Regions from separate parts of the Paenibacillus sonchi genome, predicted to be linked through region 1. Evidence: riboswitches for the same ligand, from Rfam matches in the RefSeq annotation. Region 1 holds a riboswitch; the other holds the start of a gene.

Region 1 (15,290 bases):
CCGCTGGCCCGGCCCACCTATGTGGCCTTCGCCCTCGTCTCGATCAGCTACCAGTGGAATAACTTTCTCTGGCCGCTGATCATCACCAATTCGGTGGAGAACCGGCCGCTTACGGTGGGGCTGTCGATCTTTGCCCAATCGTTCGAGATTGGGGTGCAGTGGACGGAGGTCAGCGCCGCTACACTGCTGGTGATCACCCCGCTGCTGCTGATCTTCCTGGTGTTCCAGCGCCAGTTCATTGAGAGCTTCATGCATTCCGGTATTAAATAGAGCTGTTCAAGGAGGAGTTCGGATGACGTCATTACAGGACTGTGCGGTCTCTACTTATGTCTACATCGGCCGTCCGCTGGCTGAGGCTATTGAATTACTGGCCGCTGAGGGCTGGAAGCACATTGAGATTATGTGCGAAGGCAGGCATGGGGAGCTGCTGGAATGGACGGCAGACCAATGGGCTTCACTGGCCCGCAAAGGCGGGGACCTTGGCATCCGCTGGAGCATCCATGCGCCGATCACCGGCTGCAACCCGGCGGCAGCAGACGGGCAGCAGCGTGCGGAGGCCGAAACGCTGCTGCTGGATACGCTGCGCGCTGCAGAGGTGCTGGGCTGCAGCTACGTGGTGCTGCATGCGGGCGAACTGCCTGCTGCGGGCACTGGGGGACAGCAGCGGAGCCCGGGGCGGCATCGCTGCCGGAAGAGGCAGCGGCCGAGGCAGGCGCTGGAGCGGCAGCCGTTGATCCGCGGGAAGCGGCCAAGGCGCGGGTGGTGCGTTTCCTCCAGCGGATACTGGCGGAGACCGCAGGCTCCGCGGCAGTTATCGCGCTGGAGAATGTTCCCCCGTACCCCGGGCTGCTGGGGACGGAGGTCACAGAGCTGCTGGAGCTGGCCGGGCGGGTGGATTCCTCCCGCATAGGCCTGGTGTTCGACAGCGGCCATGCCCTGATGGCAGGCAAGGAACGCTGCCTGCTGATGATGCAGCAGGCCATGCCCCGCCTGGTCGCGCTGCATCTCAGCGACAATGCCGCAGAGCAGGATGAGCACCTGGGGCTCGGCCAAGGCAAGGTGCCGCTGGAGGCGATGCTTGCCGGGCTGACGGCAGGCGGCTTCAAGGGCGCCTGGGTGCTTGAGCTGCGGCATCCCGGAGATCTGCTGCCGTCCGCAGCCAGACTTCACCATTTACGGAAGCAATACCAGGCTGTCTATGGCATTGAACCTGTCCCGGGAATAAGGTAGACTTGATAGAGGAATGCATGTTCCAATATCAATAAAGCAGGTGTTACACACAATGAGTTCAGAACCAAAGGGCCGGGTAATGATCGTTGACGGAATGGCTCTGCTGTTCCGGGCTTTTTATGCGACCGCCTATGGCGGATATATCCGCAAGACCAAGGCCGGGCTGCCGACGAATGCGGTGTACGGGTTTTTGCAGTATTTTTTCGATGCGGTCAGCACGTTCGATCCTTCCCATGTAGTGTGCTGCTGGGATATGGGCAAGGGAACCTTCCGTACGGAGAAGTATGACGGCTACAAATCGAACCGGATTGATGCGCCGCTGGAGCTGATTCCGCAATTCAATCTGGTCAAAGAGGTCGTTGCCGAGCTTGGCGTGCCGAATATCGGTCTGGCAGGCTATGAAGCGGATGACTGCATCGGCACGCTGGCTTCGTGCTACAGCGGGGAATCCGAGGTCTACATTCTGACCGGGGATCATGACATGCTGCAGCTGGTCAGCGACAGCGTAAAGGTCGTGATTATGAAAAAAGGCCGCTCCAATTACAAGGTCTACGATCCGGCGGAGCTGCTGGAGGAAAGAGGGCTCACCCCGGCCCAGGTAATTGACCTGAAGGGTTTCATGGGCGATACCAGCGACAACTACCCGGGGTGCGCGGCATCGGGGAAAAGACGGCGCTCAAGCTGCTGAGTGAATACGGCACCGTGGAAGGCGTGATCGAGAATCTTCACCTGCTGCCCAAAGGGGTGCGGGCCAAAATCGAAGCCGACCTCGACATGCTCCATCTGTCCCGCGAGCTGGCCGAAATCCGCTGCGATGTGCCGGTGGTCTGTACGCTTACAGAATGCCTGTGGGAGCTGCAGCGGGAGAAAGCCGCACGCAAATTCCAGGAGCTGGAGTTCGGCAGCCTGATGCATCTTGTCGGCCCGCTGAAGGATGAACAGGGGATTGTGCAGATTGAGCTGGGGGATCTGGGTTAAGACCAGATTCTCTGTTCAGCAGGCCTATAATACTGACAACATATCACCGGATTACGCAGAAGCGCTTCCTGAGCCGACAACGGCAGGGAAGCGTTTTTTTGTTGTTGACGGATGCAAAGCAAGCCCTTTATAATGTTAATATAATTATTAAGTAGTTAATAAATATATTAATTGTGGGAGGCGGCATAGAAATGGCTCAGCGTGTTGTGCTTCATACGGATATCCGCAAGGGAACGATTAACCGGAATATTTATGGTCATTTTTCCGAGCATTTAGGACGTTGCATTTATGAAGGCATCTGGGTAGGGGAGGACTCTCCGATTCCGAACACTAAGGGCATCCGCAATGATGTTGTGGAAGCGCTTAAGGAGATCAAGGTGCCGGTGCTGCGCTGGCCGGGCGGCTGTTTTGCCGATGAATATCACTGGAAGGACGGCATCGGAGCGCGCGAAGGCCGCAAACGGATGATTAATACGCACTGGGGCGGCACGGTGGAGAACAACCATTTTGGAACGCATGAATTCATGGAGCTGTGCGCCATGCTGGAATGTGAACCGTACATCAACGGCAATGTGGGCAGCGGAACGGTGCAGGAAATGTCAGAATGGGTGGAATACCTGACCTTTAACGGTGTATCCCCGATGGCTGAGCTGCGGGCCAAGAACGGCCGGGAAGAGGCTTGGGCTGTGAAGTATTTTGGCGTGGGTAACGAAAACTGGGGCTGCGGAGGAAATATGCGTCCGGAATATTACGCTGACTTGTACCGCCAATACCAGACGTATGTGCGCAACTACGGGGACAACCGGATTCACCGGATCGCCTGCGGCCCGAATGCGGATGATTATCAATGGATGGAAGTGCTGATGCGCGAAGCCACGCGGTTCATGGACTCCATCACGCTGCATTACTACACCGTTCCCGGCGCTACTTGGGAGCAGAAGGGTGCGGCTACCGGTTTTGATACTGCAGAATATTTCACCACTCTGGAAAAAGCGCTGCGCATGGAAGAGCTGGTCACCCGCCACAGCGTCATTATGGACAAGTATGATCCGGAGAAAAGAGTCGGCCTGATCGTCGATGAATGGGGAACCTGGTATGATGTGGAGCCGGGCACGAACCCGGGGTTCCTGTACCAGCAGAACTCGATCCGCGATGCGCTGGTTGCCGGACTGACGCTGAATATTTTCCACAAGCACAGCGACCGTGTGCGGATGGCGAACATTGCCCAGACCATTAACGTGCTGCAGGCCGTCATCCTTACCGAAGGCGAAAAAATGCTGCTGACTCCGACCTATCATGTATTCAATATGTACAAGGTGCATCAGGATGCCGAGCTGCTGGATCTGACGCTGGACAGCGGGTCTTACAGCTTTGACGGCAAGGAGATCCCGGAAGTATCGGCTTCGGCTTCGGTAACGGCCGAGGGTGTGATTCATGTCAGCCTGTGCAACCTGAATCATGCGTCTGCGGCTGTGCTTCCGCTGGAGCTGCGCGGCCTTGCCGGCCAAGCGGTGGATATTGCCGGCACTACGCTTGCCGGGGCAACCATTGATGCCCATAACTCGTTCAGCGAACCGGAAGCGGTTGTTCCGCAGCCGTTCACAGCCTTTAAGCTGGAAGGGGATACTGTTACTGTCGAGCTGCCAGCCATGTCGGTAACAGTACTGGAAATTACACCGAAAGCTTGAATAAAGGAGAACCGCTATGGCCACAACCTCTGCCTGCAAAGGCTGCCGGGAAGATTATAAGGTCACGGAAGCGCAGATCGCCCGTATACTGGCGTCATCGATGTTCAATGAAGGCAACACCGCGTCAGATCAGGTGTATGCGGAACGGATCGCACTTTGCAATACCTGCCCCAAGCTCCAGGATGGGGTGACCTGCACCGCCTGCGGCTGCATCATCCCGGTTGTTGCCCGGCTGAAGGCGCGCGGCTGTCCGCTTCCCGGCGGCGGCCTGTGGCAGCCGGTTAACGGCTCCAAAATCAACTGATCCACTATGAAGACCACAGAACAGATTTCAAATTCTATCTGTTCTTGTATAACCGAGAATCCCCGATCCTCCACTGGCTTGATCCGCAGCGGAAGATCGGGGATCTTTCATTGCAACCCTCTGATGGAGCCCGGTTTAAGGCGTTCCGGCAGCGTCGGGACTGTCGGATAAGCCGGATATTTCCGTATAGAACAGTTCAACCAGCATGTCCTGGTTATAGTTGCCGAATCCTTTGCCGAACAGGGTCAGCCCGCCGATATGCTCGGCATCCTCCTCCACGGACAGTCTGAACGTCCACTGCTTGCTGCGGATGTCCACTTGATCCAGCGTAACCCCGGACAGCTTTTGCCCATCCATGAAGGTCCCCTTGGGGGTAACCCGCAGCTGCTTGAGCAACCCGTATTGGTTCGTGAGTGCGGGCCACCAGGACGGCGTATATTTGCCTCTGCTGTCTCCGTAATCTCCGGGGCTGGTCCAGAAGCCCAGCTTCGTTCCGTTCAAGGTAAAGGTGATATCCGAAGGCCAGTTGTTATTGATGGACGGGGCCTCAGAGGCGATTTCCATTGTAATGACAAGCTCCTCCGGCTGCTCGCTGGACAGGAGGAAGTTGGGGATTTTGTATTCGACATAACCTTTGCCGAACCAGAGGATGCCTGCATTCATCCGCTCCAGATCCCAGAAGTAGCGCGGGTCGTCGAAATTGCCGATGACCTTCTCTGCCGTTGCCAGACCGCAGGTCGGTTCGATCTGAAAGTCGGAGTAGAGGCCGACTGGTATCTCTTTGCGGTGGCTTTTGCGTTCCGCCGGGGCTTGAGCGGGGAAAATGATCTCTGCGCCTTCAGCTGCCAGCGTGCAGATTTTTTGCAAACCGCTCCGCCCGGGAGCCATATGTGTCCGGATCAGCCCGGCCGCCTCCAGCTTGCGGACATGCATCGTCATGATCGCGCTGCTGAGCTGGGCTGCCGCTGCCAGCTCCTTGACATTCATCGGCTGAACGGCGAGCAGGCGGAGCATGCGGAGGCGCACGGCGCTCGATAAAGCTTCGTAGACAGGCAGGGATTCTTCGGTAAGATCCAGTTTCATAGGACAGCCTCCGGGTACAGGTTAATAAAATAAGGGGACGGCAAAGCCGTTACTGCTTGTATAGTTAACAATTATATTATTCAAATGAGGTTCTTACAAGCTTCTTGCCGTTCATGGACACCTCCACTTTTATCACAGACACGCTTATGCCATGTCCGCTATGATGTACAGGATGAATTAGCGATGAAACAAGGTGCCTTTGATTCACATCAAGGGATAACAGGGAATCGGGTGCAACTCCCGAGCGGTCCCGCCACTGTAAGGAAGAGCCAGCTTTCAACAGGTCACTCGGTTGCTCCGGGGAAGACGAAGGCCAGCGATGATCCCGAGCCAGGAGACCTACCTTGTTTGCGCACACACGACTCTACGCGGATAGGAGCGGTGTACGAATGGGTTGAGAGATAAGGGTGTGCCGCTAATTTTGGCGGGTAAGCAGCCTTTTCTTTGTGATCCGGATACGTACATGATACTCCCGCCCCCAGGGGCGGGAGTTTTTGGTTTGACGCCGCACACGAAAATCAAATAGGAGGTGCAAGGATGAACAAACGGAGCTATTGGCGTTTCACGGCACTGGTCGGCGTATTTGCCGTTTATCTTCTGCTGAATGAGCCGGGAACGGCGGAAGCAATGCACATTATGGAGGGATTTTTACCGGTTGGCTGGGCGGTGTTCTGGTGGGCGGCTTTTCTGCCGTTCTTTTTCCTGGGCGTCCGCAGGCTCACAAGGATGACCCGGGACAACCCGGAGCTGAAGCTGCTGCTGGGTTTATCCGGAGCGTTCACCTTTGTGCTCTCAGCGCTCAAAATGCCCTCGGTAACCGGAAGCAGCTCTCATCCGACGGGGACGGGCCTTGGCGCAGTGATGCTGGGTCCGCTGCCGATGAGCGTGACCGGTTCCATTGTGCTGCTGTTCCAGGCGCTGCTGCTGGCGCACGGTGGAGTCACCACTTTAGGCGCGAACGCCTTCTCCATGGCAGTGGCCGGGCCTTTTGCCGGTTATGCGGTCTATAAGCTGATTATGAAGCTGGGCGAACGCGAAAAGCTGGCGGTATTCTTCGCGGCTGCGGTAGCGGATCTGATGACCTATGTGGTCACTTCCGTTCAGCTTGCGGTGGCTTTTCCGTCTGCGGATGGCGGTGTGCTGGCTTCCATGGTGAAATTCAGCGGTATTTTTGCCGTGACCCAGATTCCGCTGGCGGTCAGCGAGGGGCTGTTGACAGTGCTGCTATGGAACTGGCTGAAGGCCTACAGTCCACAGGAGCTGTCCCTGCTTAAACGGGGAGCCAAGGGAGGAAATACACTGTGAAGATAAAGAACAAATGGAAAAACCTGCTGATGCTGCTCGCGGTGGTTCTGCTGGTGGTCCTGCCGCTGCTGTTCGTGAACGGAGAGTTCGGCGGAGCCGATGATGCGGCAGAAGGTGCAATTACAGAGATTGACCCTGCATATAAGCCCTGGTTCAAGCCGCTGGCTGAGCTGCCGGGTGAAACGGAGAGCATGTTATTCGCGCTGCAGGCGGCTATCGGCGCAGGGGTGATCGGCTATACGTTGGGTCTTTTGAAGGGAAGACAGGGCCGGCAGAAGCTGAATGATCAGAAGAATTGATGTTATATCCTGCAGCAATGCCCTGAGCCAAGTGTCCCCGATGTGGAAAAGCCTCTTCGCAGCCGTCATGTTCGCCCTTGCTTATGTGCTGCATCCGGCCCTTCAGGTTCTCATTACGCTGTGGCTGATGCTGTGGTGCCTGCAATATGCCAAAATCCCGCCGCGCGCCTACGGGCAGTTGTTTGGCACTGCGCTGTTGTTCTACGGCCTCAGCCTGCCGGCACTGCTGGTGGAGCTGGGCCGTCCGGCAGCCGGGGAGGCCGCCCTGTACCTGCGGATTCCGGGCACAGCCCAGTTTCTGTACATAACCCGGGCAGGAGGCGTGCGGGCAGCGCTGCTGCTGGCCCGGATATCGGCCTGTCTGGCCTGCTGCCTGTTCATCATGCTGACCACGCCGTTCGGCGAGCTGCTGCAGGTGCTCCGCAGGCTGCGGATGCCGCAGATCGTGCTGGAGCTGATGCTGGTCATGTACCGGTTCCTGTTCCTGCTGGACGATGCCGCCCATGGCCTGCTGCTGGCCCGGCGGCTGCGCGGAGGCCGCAGGGGCTTCAGATTCAAGCTGCGGGAGGCTGCAGGTATGGCGGCGTCATTGTTCGCAAACACCATGCACCGCTACTATGGGCTGTCGCAGGGGCTTGCTGCGCGGGGGTTTACCGGGGAGATTCTATTACCCCCGTATGTGAGGCGGAAAGTGCCCCGAAGGTTTGCCTTTGAGGCGTATGCGGGAATCGTCCTGCTGGCGGCGGCACAGCTGTGGATGCTGTGGACAAGATGAGAATGGCAGGAATCAATGCAGTGAAAAGCCTGGAAACAGAACTGCTGAAGAAGGAGACAGCGTGGAGATGGATTACATTTTAGCCTTCGAGGATGCCGTATTTCATTATCCGGACACGGTGGAGCCAGCGCTCCGGGGGCTGACTGCAGCGATTCCCGGAGGCTGCAAAACAGCCCTGCTTGGACATAACGGCTCCGGCAAATCAACCTTGTTCCTGCATGCGGTTGGCCTGCTGCGGCCGCAAAAGGGAAGGGTTCTGCAAGCGGGACTGCCTGTATCCTATACCAAAAAGGAGCTTGCCGCTCTGCGGCGCAGAGTCGGGCTGGTCTTTCAGGACCCTGAGCAGCAGCTCATTTTGAGTACTCCGCTGGAGGATATCTCTTTTGGGCTGCGGGGCACCGGCATGCCAGAGACAGAAATAGCGGCGCGGTGCGCTGCGGTGCTAGAGCTGCTTGACCTTGCCGCGCTGAAGGATAAACCGGTTCATCAGCTCAGCCTGGGCCAGAAAAAGCGTACCGCGCTCGCAGGTGTGATGGCAATGGAGCCGGAGCTCATCTTGCTCGATGAGCCAACCTCCTATCTGGACCCGCTGTCGGAGGCGCAGCTTCTGGATGGCCTGGACAGCATACACCGTAAGGGTACAACTGTGGTGATGGCTACGCATGATATGAATCTCGCCTACCGCTGGGCGGACTGGATCATTGTCCTCGATCAGGGCGTCTGCCGGGCTGCCGGAGCGCCGGAGGCTATTTTTGCCGGCGGGGAGCTGCTGCAGGCGATGGGCCTGGCGCTTCCGCTGCTGGCTGAGCTATGGCACAGCCTGCCTCCGCGCGTAACGGCGGGGCACGCAGCTCCCCGGAGTGCGGAGGAGTTCAAGGCGGTGCTGAGCAGTCTGCTGGGCGAAGGTCCGGGGAGAGATAAGGGGAAGCTGGTCGTCAGCAATAGTAGAGTAGAACTCACTTTTTAGTGTTGGACGCTTAGAGGGTAAGTGCATTTGCTGCAGTTAAAATGAGGTGCAAACCCGCATTTTTAAAAGTAAATGTAATCTGTACAGTTAAATAGCGGTTTGGGCCTCTTTAGCTGAAATACGGTCCCTTTAAGTGTACAGTGTGCAATTAAATCGGTTTCAGCGCAAAAATAGGACTCTTTAGTTGCATCAAATACAGTTAGAGCATGAGCATCAATTTAGAGTCAGCGTTGGAGTTACACGCGAACGGGGGAACATGAATGAACAAACAAGGAAAGCTGCTGATTATCGGCTTTGGTCCTGGCAGGCTGGAGCATATTACAGGCCGTGCATTGGCAGCGCTGGAAGAGAGTGAGGCCGTGATCGGCTACACCACTTATGTGGACCTGATTAAGCCGCTGCTGCGGCAGCAGGAGATTGTCGGCACAGGCATGACCGAAGAGGTCAGCCGGGCCCAGGAAGCCGTGCGCCGTGCGGAAGCCGGGCAGACGATCGCCGTCATTTCCAGCGGTGACGCTGGGGTATACGGAATGGCAGGACTGGTCTATGAAGTGCTGATCGAACGGGGCTGGGACCGTGTTACGGGGGTGGAAGTCGAGGTGATTCCCGGGGTATCGGCCATTCAATCCTGTTCTTCGCTGCTGGGTGCGCCGATTATGCATGATTCCTGCACGATCAGCCTGAGCGACCATCTAACGCCTTGGGAGAGCATTGCGGCACGCGTGGAGGCGGCGGGAGCCGCGGACTTCGTGATTGCCTTTTACAATCCGCGCAGTGGAAAGCGCACACGCCAGATTGAAGAGGCCCGCCAAATCCTGCTCCGCTACCGTGATCCTTCTACTCCCGTGGGCATTGTGAAAAGCGCCTACCGCGACCGCCAGCAGACCATTGTCACAACGCTCCGGGATATGCTGGACCACGAGATTGGCATGCTGTCGACCGTGATCGTCGGCAACTCCGCAACGATGGTTTATGACGGCCTCATGGTTACACCGCGCGGCTATGAACGCAAGTACAGCCTTGGCGCCGATACGCAGGCACTGAAGCCGCATGAGCGGCTGCGGACCTCTTCGGAGCCCTGGTCGCTGGCGGCGCTGAATCCTGCGGGGAATGTGGTGAAGGTGAAAACCTGCGGCTTCTGCGGCATGAGAAAGAGAGTGCAGCTGGAGCCGCACGGCGGTTACATCAACAGTTAAACGGCCGGCTTGTGCCAAGAGAGCTGCAGATCAGTGTGGCTGGCTGCGGGATGGCCTGCAGTTCGGCGGTCCTGGAGGATATCGGCCTTGTCTATTCCAAGGGCAGCTATGAATTATATCTTGGCGGAAAAAAAACCGGACGTACCCCGCACGCGGGCAGCAAGGTCCGTGCGGGGATGAGCGAAGAGGAAGCGGTGGCCGCTGTAACTGAGGTTGTTGAGCAATATTGTGCGCAGGGCAGTCAGGATGAACGGTTTTATACTTTTTTTGAGCGGATGGGCAGTGGGATTTCAGCACATTACCCGCAAGCGGAGAGCGCACTCCGCTGTGAACACATGCACACGCACTCGCACCATAACCATGATAGAGCACAAGGGATAACTGCAGTATTACTTGTAGGACACGGCAGCCGTGTGGAAGAAGGGAATGAAGAGCTGCGGAATTTCACCCGGGCGCTTGCTGCCCGCAGGCCGGAGCTTGCCATTGAAACCTGCTTCATCGAGTTATCGGCTCCGTCCATTTCCGAGGGGATTGACAAATGTGTGCTGGGCGGAGCCGGGACGGTCTATGTTGTGCCGATTATTTTGTTCGCGGCTGGACATTCCAAGCTGGATATTCCGCTGGCTCTGGATCAGGCAAAGCTGAAATATCCGGGTGTGGAGTTTGTATATGGCCGTCCGATCGGAGTGCAGGAGAGAGCGGTAGAAATTCTGCTGGACCGGATCGCCGGGGCTGTCCCGCAGCCGGTTCAGGTATCGGCTCAGCCGGAGCTGTACGGAGAACCGTTGGAGGAAACACTGCTGGTGGAGCGCGGCTCGTCCGGGCAACAGAATACTGGGGGGCTGGAGACTGCGGCTGCGTTGTCTGTTGGAGAAACGGCCTCAACAGCTGCTAGGGATAAGCCTTATTCCAAAGTAAAGGATGAGGACACCATCGTGCTTGTAATGGGCCGCGGGGGCAGTGATCCGGATGCGAACAGCGATTTATGCAAGCTGGCCCGCCTCCTCTGGGAGAGAACTCCCTACAAAAGCATCGAGGCCTGCTTTATTGCCATCACCAAGCCTTCGCTGCCCGCAGGGCTGGAGCGCTGCCTGGCTCTCGGCGCACGCAAAATTATCGTGCTGCCGTATTTATTGTTCACCGGAGTGCTGATGAAGCAGTTCAACGAAACGGTGAGCCGTTTTGCCGCAGCGCATCCGGAGATTGAAGTGGAGGCCGGCACCTGTCTCGGCTCCCATCCGCTGTTGTCAGACATGCTGCTGGAGCGGATCGAAGAGACCCTGGCAGGCCGGACAGCCGCCAACTGTGACAATTGCGTGTACCGCGAGGAAGCGTCTGCACACCATCACCACCATCACCACCATCATGGTCACCACCATCATGAACACGACCATCACGATGATCATCATGATCACCACAGCCACGGTGAGGATGGGCATGAGTCCGGGCGCCGCAGCCAACCGGCCTCTGCAGACGCAGAGGTGCCGGTCCCGCCGCAGCCTGGGGCTTCCTATTCGGAGGATGCGGCGTACCCGGCCGGCGCTCCAAAGGCGCGCTGGCCGCGATGATATTTATGCTGTGCGGAACCAGTGACGCCCGTGAGCTGGCGCTGGCCCTGTCACGGGAGCAGTTGCCGCTGCTGGCTTCCGTTGTGACGTCCAGCGCTGCGGAGCGGCTTGAAGCAGCTGGCATCACAACCCGTGCCGGCCGGCTGGACCAGCAAGGGATGATCGCCTGTTTGCGCGGGCTGGACTGCAGCGCCATTATTGATGCCAGCCATCCGTTTGCACAAGAGGCGCATGACCATGCGATGGGGGCCGCTGAAGCGCTGGGACTGCCGTATTTGCGTTATGAACGGCGCAGCCTCAAGTATGAGCAGCATCCACGGTTGCTGGTTGTGTCTTCCTACGGGGAGGCGGCCCATAGGGCCAAGCAGCTGAAAGGCTCTGTCATGCTGACCACGGGCGGTAAAACCTTGGAGATTTTTGCAGAGGCGCTGCTGGGTGACCCTGCTGTCCGCCTGACGGTCAGACTGCTTCCCTGTCTGGAAAATATGCAAAAATGCCATCTGCTTGGGATAGAGCAGCGCAATATTATTGCGCTGCAGGGACCTTTTTCACGCGAATTGAATGAAGCATTGTACAGGCAGTACGGCACACAGGTCATGGTTACTAAGGAAAGCGGTGCGGAAGGCTCCCTCGATGAAAAAGTGCACGCCGCGCTCGATATGGGGATATATGTTATTTTGATTGCGCGGCCGCAAGCTTTCTATAAAGAGTATGGCAGGGTGTATGAGTCATTTGAAGAGATAGTGTCCGCAGTTGCCGCTTTTAATAAGAAATGAGGGATAGCTATGGAGTTTGGGACGGATTTTAAGCCGCTCACAGTGCAGCCGCAGGAAATAGAAAGCCTGAGCTTTCAAATGATTACCCGCGAGCTGGGCGATCATGGGTTTAGCGCTTTACAGTACCCGGTCGTGCAGCGGATCATTCATGCATCCGCCGATTTTGAGCTGGGACGGAGTCTGGTGTTTCATCCCCGGGCGATGGAGGCAGGGATTTCTGCTATTTTGGAGGGGCAGCCCATTATCGCCGATGTGCGCATGGTCGAGGCCGGTATTGCCAAGGAGCGGATTCACAAATACGGCGGAGAGGTACGGGTGCATATTTCTGATCCCGATGTGATTGAGGCGGCTAAGGCACAGGGAACAACCCGGGCCATCCTTGCCACACGCAAAGCCTGCACTGAAGCGCCGGGCGGCATCTATGTGATTGGCAATGCGCCAACGGCCCTGCTGGAATTGATCCGTCTGATCAAAGAAGGTGCAGCACAGCCAGGGCTCATCATTGGCATGCCGGTCGGTTTTGTTTCAGCGGCGGAGTCCAAGGATGAGCTGCGCAAGCTGGACATCCCTTACATCACCAACATCGGCCGCAAGGGCGGCAGTACGGTTGTGGTTGCGGCAGTCAACGCCCTCAGTCTGCTGGCTGTCCGTCAGGCAGGGGAATCACAGAGTCAGGGCGGATAGAGCAGAAGCAAAGAGAGGTATCCTTCATCAGCAGAGAGAGGAGAAACGGGCCATGGAGCAGCAGGAGTCACAGAGTGTACAGGACTATAAGCACAGCGGAGATTTGCAGCATGGACACAAGGGCCAAGCAGCGGCAGAGCTACAGGGGAGCCAAGCAGTGCGAGAGCCGCAGGGAAGCCAAGCTGCGGCAGAACTGCAAGGGAGCCAAGCAGTGCCGGAGCTGCGAGGAAGCCAAGCAGTGCCAGAGCTGCGAGAGAGCCGGACTGCTGCCGGCGGTCCCGCTGCACCGCTGCGGCGTGGCTACACCACAGGCGCCTGCGCAGCCGCAGCCGCCAAAGGTGCTGCGCTCCTGCTGGTCACGGGGGAGGCCCCGCCGAGCGTGGAGATCGATCTGCCCGCCGGCTTCCGGCATACGTTTAAGCTGACCGGGGGGCGGCGCAGCGGCAGGGACTCGGCAGTCTGTGCAACAGTGAAGGACGCCGGAGATGACCCGGATGCGACGCATCAGGCGAGAATTGAGGCTGCTGTGAGCTGGCGCGATAGCCCCGGCGTAGAGATAGACGGCGGCAAGGGGGTAGGCAGAGTTACGAAGCCGGGATTGCCCGTGGCGGTCGGTGAAGCGGCGATCAATCCTGTGCCGCGGCGCATGATTTTGGAGGCGGTGTCCGAGGTGCTGGAGGAGCATGGCGCGGCCCGGGGAGTGCGGGTGGTTATCAGTGTGCCGGAAGGCGAAGCTATCGCGCTCAAAACGCTGAATCCGCGGCTTGGCATCCTTGGGGGCATCTCCATTCTGGGCACGCGCGGCGTGGTGACGCCGTTCTCCACGGAAGCCTACAAGGCCAGTGTGGTACAGGCGATTTCGGTCGCCGCGGCCATGGGGAACAAGCAGATTATTTTGACCACAGGCGGCAGCAGTGAAAAGTATGCAATGGCGATGTTCGCAGAGCTTCCGGAGGAAGCTTTTATCCAGATGGGTGAATATGTCGGCTTCTCGCTGGAACACGCCAAGGCCTTCGGAGTCCGTAAGATCACATTAGTCGGCATGGCGGGCAAGCTTTCGAAGGTGGCGCAGGGGGCCATGCTGATCCATTCCAAAAATGCGCCGGTGGATTTCAGCTTTTTGGCCAAAATCGCGGCTGAGTCCGGGGCGGATAATGAACTGGTGGGGGAGATTGCGGCGGCTAACACGGCCTCACAGGTGACGGATCTGATGACCGCGGCCGGGAATGGGGTGTTTTTTGAACAATTGTGTCTGCACGCCTGCAGGCATTGTCTGAAGCATATGAATGGAGGCATGACCGTGGAGATGGTGCTGGTCACCATGAAGGGCCGGGTGCTGGGAAGGGCGGAAATCCGTGGCTGACATTATTTATATTATAGGCATCGGTGAGGATGGAGCCGGAGGGTTGACCCCGGACAGTCTAAGCAAGGTGCAGAGGAGCGAGGTGCTGCTCGGCGGGGAGAGGCAGCTGTCTTTTTTCGGCGGGTATCAAGGGGAAAAGATCGTTCTGAAGAACGGTCTGAAGGCTTTTGCCGATAAGCTGGAGGAAGTGTGGAAGGAGCGGCGTGCGGTGGTGCTGGCATCCGGTGACCCGCTGTTCTTTGGGATTGCCGGGTATCTTGTCCGCAGATTCGGGCCGGAGCATGTCGAGGTGATTCCGCATTACAGCAGTGTCCAGCTTGCTTTTGCCCGGCTTGGGGACAGCTGGCAGGATGCGGAGCTGGTCAGTCTGCATGGACGTCCGATCCGGGGATTGGCCCAGCGGATAGACGGCAAGCACAAAATCGCCCTGCTCACCGATGAAGCCAACACCCCAGCCGTTATAGGCGCTTATTTGCGTGAGTTCGGAATGACCGAATATGAAGCCTTTGTCTGTGAACGGCTGGGCGGGGGTGAGGAGGTCTGCCGGTTCTGGGAGCTAGATGAGCTGGAAAAAGGGAACTTTGCGCCTCTGAACGTAGTCATTCTGCGGTGGAAGCCGGGAAGCGGGACTGCGGCGGTGCGGCGCGGTTTTGCCTATCCCGATGAAGCCTTCCACCAGCGGCGCCCGGAGAAAGGTCTGATCACCAAACGGGAGGTGCGCGCCTTAGTCCTGTCCGAGCTGAATTTGTCTGAAGAAGCGGTGGTCTGGGACATTGGCTCCGGCTCGGGAGCGGTGGCAGCCGAATGTGCGCGGATCGCCCGCTGTGGCAAGGTATACGCCATCGAAAAAGCGCAGAGAATCTGCCGAATATGGAAGCTAACCGCCGGGAATTCCGCGCCGATTTTGAGATTATCCATGACCAAGCGCCGCAGGGCCTGGAACGGCTGCCGGACCCGGATGCAGTATTCATTGGCGGAAGCGGAGGCGGACTCCAGCATATTATTGCGCACTGTGCGCAGCGGCTGCGGCCGGAAGGACGGATTGTGATCGGGGCAATTACAATTGAGACGCTG
Region 2 (15,290 bases), 1.8 Mb from region 1:
CTAAACGATGGGGGGCGGAATATGGTAAACGCCAAATCCGATAAATTATTTAACACCGTGGTCTATCTCCTGCTTGCGGCAGTGGCGGTAGTGGCCATCTTCCCGCTGCTCTACGTCATTTCAATGTCGCTGACGCCATACAGCGAAGTCATCAAAAACGGAGGTTTTGTCGTCATTCCGCGCAGCATTTCTTTTGAAGCTTACCAGCGGATTTTGGCCGATCCGGCGCTTGGCCGCTCTATGCTGGTCACGCTGTTTGTTACAGTGACCGGCACCGCCATCAACATGATTCTGACAACGATGGCCGCCTATCCGCTCAGCCGCAGGAATTTGCGCGGAAGGACCTTCTTCCTGCTGTTTATCGTCATCACCATGCTGTTCAACGGCGGCCTGATTCCAACCTATCTGGTTGTCCGCTCACTGGGGATGCTGGATACCCTATGGTCGCTCATTATTCCGGGGGCAATCGCCACCTTCAACGTGCTTATTATGAAAAGCTTTTTTGAGAATCTGCCGGAAGAGCTGTTTGAATCGGCCAAAATAGACGGGGCCAAGGAATTCCGCATCTTATGGCAGATTGTTATTCCGTTGTCGATTCCATCCATAATGACGGTTGGCCTGTTCTATATGGTCGGCCACTGGAATTCTTTTTCTCGGCGATTCTGTATATTACCGACGTGAAGCTGCATCCGCTGCAGGTGGTCATCCGCAATATGCTCCTGCTGACTCAATCGAATGAGCTGCAGGCCGAGGTTACCGTCCCGACAGCAGCCATGCAGATGGCGGCGGTCATTGCCGGAAGCCTGCCAATTATCGTGGTGTACCCGTTTATCCAGAAGCATTTTACCAAAGGGATGCTCCTGGGAGCGATCAAGGGATAACTGGGAATCCGTTAAGGCTTCCCACTTCATTCATACTACTGTGCAAGGAATAAATCAGGGAAAAGGCAGGGGTTGTAATGAGAAAGAAGAACAGAGTAATGGCGTGGACCGCATTGGCTATGACTGTCGCGCTTTTCAGCGGCTGCGGCGGCGGGTCCAATGCGCCCAAAACCGCAGAAGGCGATGCTTCCGCTAAGGCGGCAGCCGGGCCGGTGGACATCGAAGCAGCCGAAATCAGCTGGGGCACCAGCCTGCCGGCAGATGATTTCATCAAGAAAGCGCTGGATGAACAAGTAGGCATTAACCTGAAGCTGACACTCGTGGGCGACCAGAACGACTATGAGAATCAAATGAATGTCCGTGCGGCCTCGGGCAATCTCCCCGATCTGCTGCTGGCGACCAGCAAAGCCCATCTGCAAAAACTGGCCCAGTCCGGTTCTTTGCTCGACCTGACGCCGTATCTGGACAAACTGCCGGAATACACCAAATTTGTCGGAGATGAGGTGCTGAAGAAAGGCATTCTGGACAGCAAGCAGTATGCATTGCCCAAAACGGGTCAATCGGTCTCCTACACGTATTGGATTCGCAAGGACTGGCTGGATAATCTGCAATTGCAGCCGCCGGCTACCGTGGATGAACTGCTGGAGGTTGCTAAAGCGTTTACAGCCAACGACCCGGACAAAAACGGCAAAAACGACACCTTTGGCCTCACCGGCACCAACTTCCAGACCTTCGACCCGATTTTCGGCGCTTACGGTCTCACCAATATTTTTGACACCTCACAGCTGTTTGTACGTGACGGCAAGGTAGTCAGCACATTTTACCAGCCGGAAATGAAAGATGCACTGGCCACTATCAAAGGTTTTCTCGATGCCGGAGTCGTTGACCCTGAAATTGTAAGCAACAAGGGGACGATGGCCATCGACAAGGCGTTTCAGGGCAAGGTGGGCATCATCAACACCGAATGGGCGCAAATCATGAAAGACGACAAGGTAGCCGTCTGGAAAGGCGCCAATCCCAAGGCGGAATGGATTCAACTGGCTCCCCCGAAAGGACCAACCGGCATCGCAAACGCCAATTCCCTGAATATCGGTGCTTCCAGCGGCCTGTGGGTCATCCCCAAAAAGCTGGAAAGCGAGCCGGAAAAGCTGAACAAAGTGCTGGAGCTGCTCAATTATGTATCGACAACGGAAGGCAACCGGCTGGTGCAGTACGGGGTGGAGAATACCCACTATACGCTGGAAGGCGATACTGTCAAAATTACCGACAAAGGCCGCTCCGACGCTTCATTCACCTGGCTGTACCAGTTCACAGGCCGCCCGGAAACGGATTATCTGAAATCCAAATTCAGCAATCTGGCCGCCTATATTGACTTTGAAGCCAACCTGCCGCGCATCCAGACACTGGACGGCTTTGTGACCAGCCCTCCGGGCTACAACCCGGCCGACGCCAACCGCTTCATTGAAGAAGAAATGATCAAATTTGTCTATGGCAAAGCCCAGATCGACAGCTACAGCAAGTTTCTGGAGACGCTGGAAAACACGTTCAGCTACAAGAACTATCTCGATACGGCAATCAGCCAATTGAATGAACTCGGTTACGGGAAATAAGACATTTAAGAGTAGGAGAGCTGCTTTTATGGAATTATAATCTTACCTTGTGACTAATGTTTTGTATGCTTTTGAGACAGACCCGGCTGATTATAATTATGACGCCAATCCCACTAAACAAAGCTTGGTTGCTCATGATGTATGCTATAAGGTTTATTTGAAACCTTACAGCTAAACCACTTTGATTATATCTGCGACATAAACTCCGGGCTGTTCTTTACGATTTTATTAAGAGATGACTCTTTTAGAGATGTCTCTTTTCTTTTATAGCTCACATTTTGCAAATTCGGTCAGAACCCAAAATCAATTTAGAATCCAGCTACTCACAAAAACAATTCTAACAATTCAAGCTCCCAAATAATTCATGCATGTGATCAAAATATGGGTAACTCCAAAAATAGCACATGGAACGAGGAGGACATAGTTTTTCATCCAAAGCCCGGCAAAAAAGAAATAAAGCGGCGGCATGCAAGCAATTCCCAGTATCAATAACCATGGAGCAACCACTCCGTTATAGTAGAAAATCCAAGAAATATAGTAGCCTGCCAAAAAGAGAACTGCTAATCCAATATAAAAGTTTCTATTCCTCCCTTCACCTTTGTTTAACAGAAAAATCATCAGAGTAACCGTTAGCACTCCAAACAATCCCTCAATAATATTCAGTGTTTTATAGGCAGAGCTGATATTAAAAAGTGAAAAACCACACATCAGCCTCTAGCCGGGTTATCTATGTATGCTCTAAAATGAATCGTTCCCGTATCAAAAAAGCGCGGCTCTTGAAATTTCAAGAATCCGCGCTACGTATGTTTTTTGTGGATGCTGGTGAAGGGAATTGAACCCCCGGCCTACGCATTACGAGTGCGTTGCTCTACCCCTGAGCTACACCAGCTTACAGCATTTTTCTGTCAAACAAAATACATTATACATCGTCCGGAGAAAAACGCAACCCTTTCTCTCACAGTCCGGTCAGGAAACGGTTACAGCATTCCCCGCTTGCGGAAGTAATCCAGCGCCAGCCGGGCGCTCTCCAGTGACGACGATTCGAAAACCTCCTGCTCCACGATGTAGTGCTGAATTCCTGCTTCATCCGCAGCCTTGAAGACACTATCGAAGTCTACTTGACCTTTTCCGAGATCGGCTTCCTCATGGCCTGTGCCGAAATCCTTGATGTGGACCAGAGGCACGCGTCCGGCATAGCGGGAGATATATTCTGCCGGTACCGCACCGCCCACATGGACCCAGCCCAAATCAAACTCAGCCACCATATGCTCAGCAGGAATCCGCTCCAGCCAGATATCGATGACGGCCTGCCCGTTGACCTGCTTGAACTCAAAGTCATGGTTGTGGTATCCGTACTTCAGCCCTGCTGCCCGTACCAGCTCGGAAGCCTTTTCAAAAAATGGAATCAGAGCCAGCACATCGTCCAGCGCAGGCTGCTCCGGAAGAGGCGCAGAAGGTGTGATGAGATACTCCAGCCCCACCTCCCGGGCATATTCGATCTCTCTGGATAATGCCGACTGCATGTTCTCCAGACTGCTGAAATCCAGCCCTACATGCGCTGAGGGGGCCGACAGTCCAAGCTCATCCAGCGTTTTGCGCAGTTCTGCAGCCGATACGCCAAAATACCCGGCAAATTCCACCGACTTATAACCGATCTCCGCCACCTTGCGCAGCGTTCCCAGAAAATCCTTCTCCGCCCTGTCCCGCAGCGTGTACATCTGTATCCCGATCTGCTGTTTGATAGCCGCCATTAAGCATCCGCTCCTTGTCGCTGTAATTGTTAACCTGAATTAATCCGCCTGCAGCTTGCGTTCCACCGATTCCAGCTTGCTGCGGCTTGTGGACGGCTTATCCCGCCGGTCATCAATCTTGAGCGAGGTGGATACCCGCTGTGCTCCGGCAGTAAAAGGGGACTCGTGCAGCGCTTCGACGGCCGCCAGAATCCGCGCCAGCGGGCCTTCGATAATGGTGCCCATGGATGTCAGCTCGTAGGTAATGCCTTCCACGGTCTCTAACACGCGCTGCATGTCAGCCACATAGCTGCTGAGGCTGGTGCTGCCTGTACCAATCGGAATTACGGTTACTTCGCCAATCGCCATCCTGAAATCCCTCCTATTATAAGCCTCTATAAGCCTCGTTACATAAGTCTCTGGTCCCTTCTATTGTAGCAACTCCTGCCTCCCCCCACAAATCGCCTAAAGTCCTACTACGGGTATGACCAGGTTTTGGAACCTTTGTGGCGTATTTTGGACAATTTATGAATCAGTTCCGGCAAAATTTGCCCCCGTGCTGTGGATTACCTGTGGACTAATTGTGGACGAACACCGGGTTATCTGTGGATCAGCTGTGGATCAGTTGTGAGTAAACGGGCGGAGTCCGCACCGGGCGCGGGTTCGCAAAAAATTGTTTACAAACACAAGATATTGGGTTATTTTTATCTAGCGACAACAAAATATAGTGGAAACAGGTGCTTTGCTCTCACAGGAGAGTTGAAGCTTAATAGGGAAGCGCGGTGCAAATCCGTTGCGGTCCCGCCACTGTAACCGGATGCCCTGCAGGCTCCCAGAAGCCCTGCGGAGCAGTATCCTGAGGCTCACGCCACTGAGGGGCAGCCCCCCTTGGGAAGGTGCCCCGGATTCACCGGAAGCCAGGAGACCTGCCTGTTTCCGGGCACCATTATTTACGCCTGCGAGGAACAGGAGAGGTGTCCGCATGCGGCCTGCACAAGCAGATTTAGCCTTCCCTTATGCCAGGGAGCCAAGGCTGCCGATACCTTAACGCGATAAGCCTTATCGCGTTAAGGTATCGGCTTCTGCGGGAAAGCATATTTCCATGGAGACCATCCGCAAATATCCGCTCAGGTTATTTGCGCTACGCATCCGGGCATTTTCCGCCTTCCTCGGCGGGGGATGCTTTTTTATTACAATCAGAACATGTTTCATATACGGAGAGGAGAGCTAGACAATGACGCTGCTGGAGAAACGGTACAACGGTGGACAAGCTGCACAGGAGGTTCTTTTGGAGGAAGTGATCCATTTGGGGCGCGATATTATCGACAGCCGGGATTTGGATCTGCTGCGCGAAAATGCGAATTTGAACGGTGAGAGCTTTTCCGGCAAAATGAGCAAGTTCGGCAGTGAGTATTCCAAGTGGTATGCCCGCAACTTCACGATGCCGCCGCAGCTCGTGCAGGCTACCCTCGATAATGTGGTGTATGTCCACGATCTGGACCAATACGCAATCGGAACCACCAACTGCATCTTTATCCCGTTCGAGCAGCTTCTCCGCGAAGGCTTCAACACCGGCAACGGCAGCGTTCGTCCACCCAACTCGATTATGACTGCGATGTCGCTGGTGGCGATTATTTTCCAGTCGCAGCAGAATGCCCAATACGGCGGCGTATCCGCCAACAAACTGGATTTTGATCTGGCTCCTTATGTGACCAAATCCTTCGCCAAGCTGTTCCGCAAGGGACTGGAGTATTTCGAAGAAGGCACGACCGGAGAGATCGGCGGGGAAGTCACTATGAGCCGAAGCGATCTGGCAGAGCAGTATCCGCGGGCCTTCCGCTTTGCGCTGAAGGAGACGGAAAGTGAAACGCTTCAGGCCGCAGAGAGCATGATACATAACCTTAATACAATGTCCAGCCGGTCGGGCGGACAGATTCCTTTTACCAGCATCAACTACGGCACCTGCACCTCTCCCGAAGGGCAGCTGGTCATCAGCTCGCTGCTGACGGCCACGATGAACGGCCTGGGCAGCGGCGAAACGCCGGTGTTCCCGATCCAGATCTTCAAATGCAAGCAGGGCGTGAACCAGCAGCAGGGCGATCCGAACTACGAGCTGTTCCTCAAGGCGGCGGAATGTTCCGCCCGCAGACTGTATCCGAACTTCGCCAATCTGGATGCGCCGCTCAATCTGCAATATTACGATCCGGCTGATCCGGATACCGAATTTGCCACGATGGGCTGCCGCACACGGGTGCTGGGCGACCGCTTCGGACGCAATCACTGCTCCGGCAAAGGCAACCTGTCCTTCAATACGCTCAATCTGGTGCGGCTGGGACTGGCCTACGGCATTGCCACAGGACGCCGCCTTGCCGCCGACGAAGAAGGCTTCTATGACGATCTGAACCATTACATGGACATCGCTCTGGAAGGGCTGCTTCACCGCTTCCGCATCCAGGCCTCCCAGAAGGCCAAGGCTTCCGACTTCATGATGCGCGAAGGCGTCTGGGAAGGCGGCAAAGCGCTCGCTCCCGAAGATAGTGTAGGCGAGCTGCTGAAGCACGGCAGCCTGTCGATCGGCTTCATCGGCATGGCGGAATGCATGAAGGCCATGTACGGCAAGCATCACGGTGAGGACATGGAGATCCACGCCAAAGCGCTGGCCATTGTCCGCCACATGCGGGAATACTGCGACCGCAAGAGCGAGGAGCTGAACCTCAACATCACGCTGTTCGCCACACCGGCTGAAGGCCTGTCCGGCAAATTCACCAAAGTGGACCGCAAGGTGCTCGGCTCGATTCCGGGCGTCACCGACCGTGAATATTATACGAACTCTTTCCATGTCCCGGTCTACCATGAGCTGGGCGCCGCACAGAAAATCAGCCTGGAAGCGCCGTTCCACGAATACTGCAATGCCGGCGCGATCTCTTATGTAGAGCTGAACGGCAATGCCCGCAGCAACCCGGCGGCTTTTGTGAAGATCATCCGTTATGCGCTGGAGCAGCAGGTCAGCTACTTCAGCATCAATCACCCGATAGACCGCTGCTCGGACTGCGGCTACGAAGGTGTGATCGGCACGAACTGCCCTTCCTGCGGCGCGCATGAGAAGGATGTGCATATCCGCCGCCTGCGCCGGGTAACCGGCTATCTGACCGGCGACTACCAGACCCGCTTCAATGCCGCCAAGCAAGCCGAAGTAAGGGACCGCGTTAAGCATCTATGAATATATGCGGCTACTACCCGGAATCGATCAACGAAGGAGAGGGCATGCGGGCCGTCCTCTTCCTCAGCGGCTGCCGTCACCGCTGCCCGGGCTGCTTCAACCCGAAGACCTGGAATTTCAACTACGGCGAGCCGTTCACCTTGGAACGCCAGCGGGAGATTATCGCCGAGATGGCGGCAAATCCGCTGCTGGACGGACTGACGCTGGCGGGCGGCGACCCTTTTTCTCGGCAGAGGAGGCTGCGGGCTTCATTCAGGAGCTGCGCAGCGTGCTGCCGGACTATTCCGTATGGATTTACACCGGCTATACCTATGAGGAGCTTACAGCGGCTCCGGGCTCACCCGAATGGAACCTGCTGACTTTGTGCCAGGTCGTGATTGACGGGCGTTTTGTGGAAGAGCTCAAAGACACCACCCTCCCCTACCGGGGAAGCAGCAACCAGCGGATTATTGACATTCAGGCCAGCCTTGCCGGTACGGAAATCGTACATTGGCAGCCGGCTGCCTTATAAAATTGGCAACGATCAAAGAGCAGGCCAAGCCTCGGTGCGGGCCGCTCTCTGCGCTTATATACTTCAATTTTTTATATTGAAAATTAAACCCAAAAATGAAAGGATGTATGAACACTTATGCCACAGCTCGTAGTGAAACCCGACAACCGCCAATTGGCTTTTGATGAAATCCGTCTCTCCGTGTACGCCGACCGTATCCTGAAAGGCCTGGATCATCTAAGCAAAGAAACCCTGCTGCGCGGGGTGCAGTCCAAGCTGCGCCGTGAGGAGGTCAGCGGAGAAGAGATCAGCAATGCCTTTACGATGAGCGCGCTTGAGCTGGTTACCAAAGAAGAGCCGGACTGGAAATTCGCCGCTGCGCGTTCACTGCTGACCTCCCTGTACAAAAAAGCTGCCGTCAACCGCCGCTACAAAGCTTACCCGGATGAGCCTTACGGCGAGCTGTATCCGCTGATTACTGATCTGGTGAAAAAGGGCATCTACCGCGAAGAGCTGCTCTCCCACTATACCAAGGAGCAGATTGAGGAACTTGGCGGCTGCATCGATTACACACGCGACCTGCTGTTCGATTATATCGGCCTCTTAACCCTGTCTGACCGCTATCTGGCTCATGATTTTGACGGGCGCGTCATGGAGCTGCCGCAGGAGCGTTATATGATTATCGCCATGTTCCTCATGCATACCGAGCCGGAAGAGAAACGTCTGGAACTGGTCAAGGAAGCCTACTGGGCGATGAGCAATATTTACATGACCGCTGCTACCCCTACCATGTCCAATGCGGGTAAAAAGGTCGCCGGACAGCTCTCCAGCTGCTTCATCGACACGGTAGACGATTCGCTCGAAGGCATCTTCGACTCCAACACCGATGTAGCCCGGCTCAGCAAAATGGGCGGAGGCATCGGCGTCTACCTCGGCAAGGTGCGGGCCCGCGGCTCCGATATCCGCGGCCACAAGAACACCAGCTCCGGCGTTATCCCGTGGATTCGCCAGCTGAACAATACCGCGGTCAGCGTCGATCAGCTCGGCACACGCAAGGGCGCCGTCGCCGTCTACCTCGACGTTTTCCATAAAGATATTCTCGCCTTCCTCGACCTGAAGCTGAATAACGGCGACGAGCGGATGCGCGCGCATGACGTATTCCACGGCGTCTGCCTGCCCGATCTGTTCATGGAGGCTGTGGAAGCACGCGGACACTGGAATCTCTTTTGCCCGCATGAAGTGAAGAAGGTAATGGGCTGGAAAGATGCCAAAGGACGCGCACTCGGTCTTGAGGATTTCTATGATGAACAGCTGGGACAAGGCTCATTCCGTGAAAAATATGCCGAAGCCACTGCCAATCTGGAGCTTTCCCGCATCACGGTTCCGGCCATCGACATCATGAAGCGGATTATGAAATCCCAGCTCGAAACCGGCACGCCATATATGTTCTACCGGGACACCGTCAACCGTTCCAACCCGAACCGCCACCAGGGAATGGTCTTCTCCTCCAACCTGTGCACGGAAATTATGCAGAACCAGTCGGCAACGGTTATTGAGAGTGAAGAGCTGGTTACGAAGGACGGACAGACCCGGATCGTGATCTCGAAGGTTCCCGGCGACTTCGTTGTCTGCAATCTGAATTCCATCCACCTGGCCCGCGCTATTCCGGCAGGCGTGCTGGAGCGGCTGGTGCCGATTCAGGTCCGCATGCTCGACAACGTAATCGACATCAACAATATTGAAGTGCTGCAGGCGCAGTACACGAACAGCCAATACCGTGCGGTCGGCCTTGGCACCTTCGGCCTGCATCATCTGCTGGCACTGGAGGGCATCCGCTGGGAGTCCGATGAAGCCGTGGAATACAACAACCATCTGTATGAGCATATCAACTACCTGGTAGTGCGCTCCAGCATGGAGCTGGCCCGTGAGAAGGGCCGCTATCCGAAGTTCGCCGGTTCCGATTGGGAGACCGGTGCCTACTTCACCTCTCGCGGCTATACCAGCGGCGAACAGGAAGGCAAATACGTGACTACAGAGCAGTGGCGTGAGCTGCAGGAGCAAGTGGCTGCGGACGGCGTGCGCAACGCCTGGATGTTCGCGATTGCCCCGAACGGCTCGACCTCGATCATCGCCGGCTCCACAGCCAGCATCGATCCGCTGTATGAGCTGCTCTCCTATGAGGAAAAAACCACCTACAAGATCGCCAACCCGGCACCGGATCTGTCCGAGAAGACGATCTGGTACTATAAAACGGCGTTTCTGATTGACCAGAACTGGTCCATCCGCATGGCCTCGGCCCGCCAGCGCCATGTTGACCAGGGCCAGAGCTTTAACCTGTACGTGACGCCGGACATCAAGGCCACCGATTTCCTGAACCTGCACCTGAACGCCTGGAAGGGCGGATTGAAATCGACGTATTATGTACGGAGCCGTGCTTTAACTATAGAAGAGTGTGAGTCTTGCGCGAGCTAATTGTCTTCGTGCCTAAACGTAGAAGTACAGCGATAAGACCGTAACTGCGAGGAATGTTTGGACTTCCGGTCGCTGTTGTCATCAGATGTCTTGATTGTATGCCGCTTATTGCGGATGACATCCGATGACAGCTTATGCTTTCGATGCGAGCTTTCCTTCGGAAAGCTTTCAGGCGAACGCTACGCTTCTCCAGTTCCAAACTTCCTCTCCGTTACTCCATCGCCGTATTCTATAGAAAAGACACCACAGAAGATTAGCTCACGCAAAATACAGGAGGGAAACAAAATGCAACTGCAAAAGATTTTTAATACCGAAGCCCCGAACCAATCCACCCGCATCATCGACGGGGAATGTTCAGGGATTCTGAATTGGAACGATATCCGCATGCCGCACATGTACAAGCTGTACAAGGTGCTGCTGCTGAACCACTGGATCGCCGATGAAATCCCGATGTCGAAGGATGCGCAGCAGTTCCCGCTGCTGGAAGCGGAAGAACAGCGCGTGTTCAAAATCAACATCGGACTGCTGGCGGTGCTCGATTCCATGCAGACCATGTTCGTCGGCGATGTGAAGCGTTATTTTACCGATTCTTCTCTGGAGGCGATTTCGGCGATCATCGGCCAGCAGGAGGTTGTGCACAACCAGTCCTACTCCTATGTCCTTTCTTCTATCGTCTCGGAGAGCGAGCAAAAGGAGATTTTTGAATACTGGAAGCATGATCCGGTGCTGCTGGAACGCAACCAGTTCATCTCGGACATCTATCAGGAGTTCCGCGATGCGCCGTCCAAGGAGACTTTTTTCCGGGCGATGGTGGCTGATTTGATTCTGGAGGGAATTTTCTTTTATAGTACATTTGCCTTCTTCTATAACCTGGCCCGTGACCAGAAAATGATGGCGACCAGCCAGATGATCTCCTACATTCAGCGTGACGAGAATCAGCACTGCTACTTCTTCGCCGAAGTGTTCAAGCAGCTGCTGGTGGATTTCCCTGAGCTGAACACCAAAGAAAATATGGATTATGTCTACCGCACCATTGACCGCGCTGTAGAGCTCGAAACGAACTGGGGCTATTACACGCTGACCAACGTGCGCGGCATTGATATGAACGAACTGAGCGACTACATCAAATACACAGCCAACAAGCGTCTGACCCTCATGGGCCTGGAAAAAGCCTACAGCGGCGTAGACGTTAACTGCATGCCATGGATCAAGCCCTTCTCCGACGAAGCGCTGAACGCGACCAAAACCGACTTTTTCGAAGCCAAGTCCCGCAACTACGGCAAGGTTGGCGACGACAACGGGTTCGACGATTTGTAAGGTGCTGTGCCGGCATTTTCTGCAGCAGATCCGTCCGGTTTCAGCATAGAAAAGCAATCTGTTGCATTTCCTGCAGCAGATTTTCGCCAAAAGGCACTTTTGAGGCGTATCCGCTACATTCTGCTTCACAGAATGCAATAGAACTAATTAGTGCGGACCCAAGCTGGACCTTGATGTTGACGCTGAAGATCCGCACAGCCTATTTTAGGCTCCTGACTCTTCACTTCACCTCAACACACAACCACATATAAATTCTTACATTTGCAAAAAGCCCCTTACCGCCGGAGTCCCGGCAGTAAAGGGCTTTTCTGATGTTATCGCCAAGCAACCTCAAGCGCGCTTCTTAACTTGCTACTCTGCAGATTTACGCGCTGCCTTATGCGACGTCTCTTCCGCCAGCTCCGCAAGGACGCTGTCCAGGCGCAGCCTGAGTTCGCCGGCAAGTTCGACGGCACCCTGGTCATTGCGCACAGCCTGGGAGTCCACCGCATACACGCCGCCCAGGATATGGCGCGCCCCCAGTACGGACAGCACCGGCTTTAGTGCATATTCAATGGTAAGCAGATGTGCCAGACTGCCGCCCATAAAGAGGGGAAGCAGGATTTTGCCGGCCAGCCCTTTTTCCGGAATCAGATCCAGGAAGGTCTTCAGGACCCCTGTATAAGAAGCTTTGTATACCGGGCTGACCACGATTACTGCATCGGCTTCAGCTACAAGGCCGTTAGCCTTGACGATGGCTTCACTTTCGAACTTGGTATGGATCAGATCCTCCGCCGGGAGTTCGGCCACATTGATCCGCTCCACTTCGAATCCGCGCCCGCGCAGATCGGCCTCGGCATATTCAATGACTGCATTCACCCGCGAGACCAGGGATGGTGTTCCGTTGATGACAACTATTTTAGCCATTTTTCCACCTCTTCCGTTCGTTATCCACAATACGCTCCCGCCGCTTCTACGGCAAAAATCCTTTAAATTAGTAATAATCCTATCAGAGCGCAGGGATTATTGTCAAACGTATCCGGCCCCTTGCGTCCGGCAGCTTCCTAAGCTATAATAAGCGGCAATACTACATCCCGATCAGGCCAATGACCGGCATCCAACCGTGAGGCGTCTGCGACCGGAGCAATTCTGTTGTTCCCTAAGTTTACCGGGTTTCGCCCGTTACCGCGAAGTCCAAAGAGGGCCTGGTCCTGCTGTGATTTCAGAGGATTCGGTCAACCTGGGTGGCACCGCGAGCTGACGCTCCTCGTCCCATGGATGAGGGCGTTTTTTGTATTTTTATAGGACAAAAAGGAGCGAAGCGGCATGCTGGACATGAACTGGATCAGGGACAATGAGGAACTTATGAGAAACACAGCGGCGTGGAAAAAGGTGGACTTCCGGCTGGAGGATCTGCTGGAATGGGACGATAAACGGCGGGAGCTGCGCCGGGAAACCGAGCTGCGGCGTGCGGAGCGCAACGGGCTGACGAAGGAGGTCGAGCGCCTGCTCCGCCAGGGAGAGGCCGCGGCCGGAGAAGCAGCCAAGGCGCAGGTGCGGGAGATCAACGCTCAGCTTACAATGCTGGAAGCGGATCTCAACGAAGCAGAGCAGCGCTGCGGCGAGCTGCTGCTGCTTGCGCCCAATCCGGTATCGGCGGACACGCCAATCGGCGCCGATGACAGCGGGAACGTGGAGCTGCGGCGAAGCGGCACTCTGCCGGACTTCGGCTTCACGCCGCGTGATCATGTGGAGCTTGGCGAGCTCCACAACATCATCGATATTCCGCGCGGCGTCAAAGCCGGAGGACCGCGCAGCTACGTGCTGAAGGGCGCGGGGCTGTACCTGCACCTCGCCGTGCAGCGGCTGGCGCTGGATGTGCTGGCAGAGCGCGGCTTCACCGTGATGGACGTGCCGGTTATTGTCCGCCCGGAGGCGCTGGAGCGGACCGGCTTTTTTCCCGGCGGGATGGATCAGACCTATGAGCTGAACGGAGAAAAGCGCTGGCTGGCCGGAACCTCGGAGGTGTCGCTCGTCTCACTCTACAGCGATGAAATCGTCGAGGCGGATACGCCGCTGCGGCTGGCCGGCATGTCGGCCTGCTTCCGCCGCGAGGTCGGCTCGGCAGGCCGCGATGTGCGCGGCCTGTACCGGGTGCACCAGTTCTCGAAGATCGAACAGGTTGTAATCTGCAAGAGTGATCCGGCAGTCTCGGAGCAGCTGCTGCAGGAGATTCTGGCGAATGCCGAGCAGATTCTCCGGCTGCTGGAGCTGCCCTACCGCGTAGTGGCCGTCTGCAGCGGGGATATGTCGCTGAAGACGCACAAGCAATACGACATTGAGACCTGGATGCCCAGCCGGGGGGCGTATGGGGAGACCCATTCGGCTTCGAATCTGCTGGATTTTCAGGCCCGCCGTTCGGGCATCCGCTTCCGCGATGAGAACGGCCGGCTGCAATATTGCCACACCCTGAACAATACCGCAGTAGCCACACCGCGGATTCTGATTCCGCTGCTGGAGAATCACCAGCAGGAAGATGGTTCGATCTATATTCCGAAGGCGCTGCGCAAATATATGGACGGGCAGGAATTTCTTCACGCTGCGGTGACAGCAGCGGAATAATGGACCGTTTAAGATTAAAACATCTGACACGATAACCTTTCATGTATCCTCACAGAAAGCTATAAAACTATGAATTTGCCTATTCAGCCGCTGCTTCGGCCTGAGCAGGAGAAGTTCATAGTTTTTTTGTGCATTATGACAAATTTCCTTGTAAATTGATGTTAATCAGCCATTGTTTACTATATATTTACGTTAGACAATCTCTCATTTAATCTGCAAATGATAGATTGGGAGAAGGCTACAACAATATCGTATCTAGAGAGGAGAAGATGGTATCAAATGAACATTCCCTCAAGGCGAACAAAATGGTGGTCGGCAGCGCTCTCATTTGTGCTGATTACCGGTATGGCCCTGCCTGCAGCCCGAGCGGCTTCAGCGGCAGCGGATAACAGCGCTCCCGTGATCTCCCAGGTGTACGGCGGCGGAGGCAACTCTGGAGCTAAATACAAAAATGACTTCATCGAGCTGTACAACCCTACGGATACAGATATTGATTTGACCGGCTGGAAAGTAAGGTACGCTTCCGCCTCAGGCTCTTTTGGTGATAACGCCAAATTCTTCACCCCGCTCAGCGGAAGTATTCCTGCTGGCGGATATTTTCTGATTCAGGAAGCCGCCGGCACCGGAGGCAGTGACGCTCTTCCGGCTCCCAATCTAATCGCCGAAGGCGATGCCGTTATTGCTATGGGAGGTACGAACGGCAAGGTCGAACTGCTCGATGCTTCCGGAACCCGGGCCGATCTGGTCGGCTACGGATCAGCCGGCGAATATGAAGGCACCCCGGGTATCGAAGGGTCGGGGCCGGCCCCGGCCCTCTCCAACACTACCGCAGCCGTACGCAAGTCCTCTTCCCTGCTCCCTGACGGCAACCGCGGACTGGATACGGACAGGAACCTGTCCGACTTTGCAGTACAGGCACCGGAACCCCGCAGCTCCGGTACGGACAGCACCAAGGCTCCGGCAGTCTCT

The links. A riboswitch is a leader RNA that binds a small molecule or an ion and turns the genes downstream of it on or off. The one in region 1 is predicted to bind cobalamin.
Region 2: linked by a shared signal. The riboswitch ahead of JI735_RS11405 (anaerobic ribonucleoside triphosphate reductase) and the one ahead of JI735_RS18665 (energy-coupling factor ABC transporter permease) in region 1 are both predicted to bind cobalamin.

What each region holds. Positions count from the first base shown of each region.
Region 1 is NZ_CP068595.1:4,235,323-4,250,612, forward strand. It holds gene JI735_RS18635 (carbohydrate ABC transporter permease) at 1-270, shown strand, start outside; partial or broken gene JI735_RS36955 (sugar phosphate isomerase/epimerase family protein) at 293-631, shown strand; gene JI735_RS36960 (sugar phosphate isomerase/epimerase family protein) at 763-1,230, shown strand; partial or broken gene JI735_RS18645 (5'-3' exonuclease) at 1,283-2,208, shown strand; gene JI735_RS18650 (alpha-N-arabinofuranosidase) at 2,400-3,896, shown strand; gene JI735_RS18655 (DUF6171 family protein) at 3,913-4,200, shown strand; gene JI735_RS18660 (ArsR/SmtB family transcription factor) at 4,336-5,283, opposite strand; cobalamin riboswitch at 5,458-5,644, shown strand; gene JI735_RS18665 (energy-coupling factor ABC transporter permease) at 5,821-6,588, shown strand; gene JI735_RS18670 (energy-coupling factor ABC transporter substrate-binding protein) at 6,591-6,887, shown strand; gene cbiQ (cobalt ECF transporter T component CbiQ) at 6,871-7,662, shown strand; gene JI735_RS18680 (energy-coupling factor ABC transporter ATP-binding protein) at 7,730-8,629, shown strand; gene cobJ (precorrin-3B C(17)-methyltransferase) at 8,890-9,825, shown strand; gene JI735_RS36040 (sirohydrochlorin chelatase) at 9,837-11,393, shown strand; gene cobK (precorrin-6A reductase) at 11,390-12,169, shown strand; gene JI735_RS18705 (precorrin-8X methylmutase) at 12,179-12,853, shown strand; gene JI735_RS18710 (cobalt-precorrin-5B (C(1))-methyltransferase) at 12,906-14,216, shown strand; partial or broken gene cbiE (precorrin-6y C5,15-methyltransferase (decarboxylating) subunit CbiE) at 14,209-15,290, shown strand, end outside.
Region 2 is NZ_CP068595.1:2,474,037-2,489,326, reverse strand. It holds gene JI735_RS11435 (ABC transporter permease) at 1-44, shown strand, start outside; partial or broken gene JI735_RS11430 (carbohydrate ABC transporter permease) at 22-881, shown strand; gene JI735_RS11425 (extracellular solute-binding protein) at 959-2,491, shown strand; tRNA gene JI735_RS11420 (tRNA-Thr) at 3,309-3,380, opposite strand; gene JI735_RS11415 (sugar phosphate isomerase/epimerase family protein) at 3,469-4,242, opposite strand; gene JI735_RS11410 (MTH1187 family thiamine-binding protein) at 4,282-4,590, opposite strand; cobalamin riboswitch at 4,940-5,169, shown strand; gene JI735_RS11405 (anaerobic ribonucleoside triphosphate reductase) at 5,456-7,441, shown strand; partial or broken gene nrdG (anaerobic ribonucleoside-triphosphate reductase activating protein) at 7,438-7,832, shown strand; gene JI735_RS11395 (ribonucleoside-diphosphate reductase subunit alpha) at 8,070-10,403, shown strand; gene JI735_RS11390 (ribonucleotide-diphosphate reductase subunit beta) at 10,689-11,720, shown strand; gene ssuE (NADPH-dependent FMN reductase) at 12,072-12,626, opposite strand; gene serS (serine--tRNA ligase) at 13,026-14,321, shown strand; gene JI735_RS11375 (5'-nucleotidase C-terminal domain-containing protein) at 14,601-15,290, shown strand, end outside.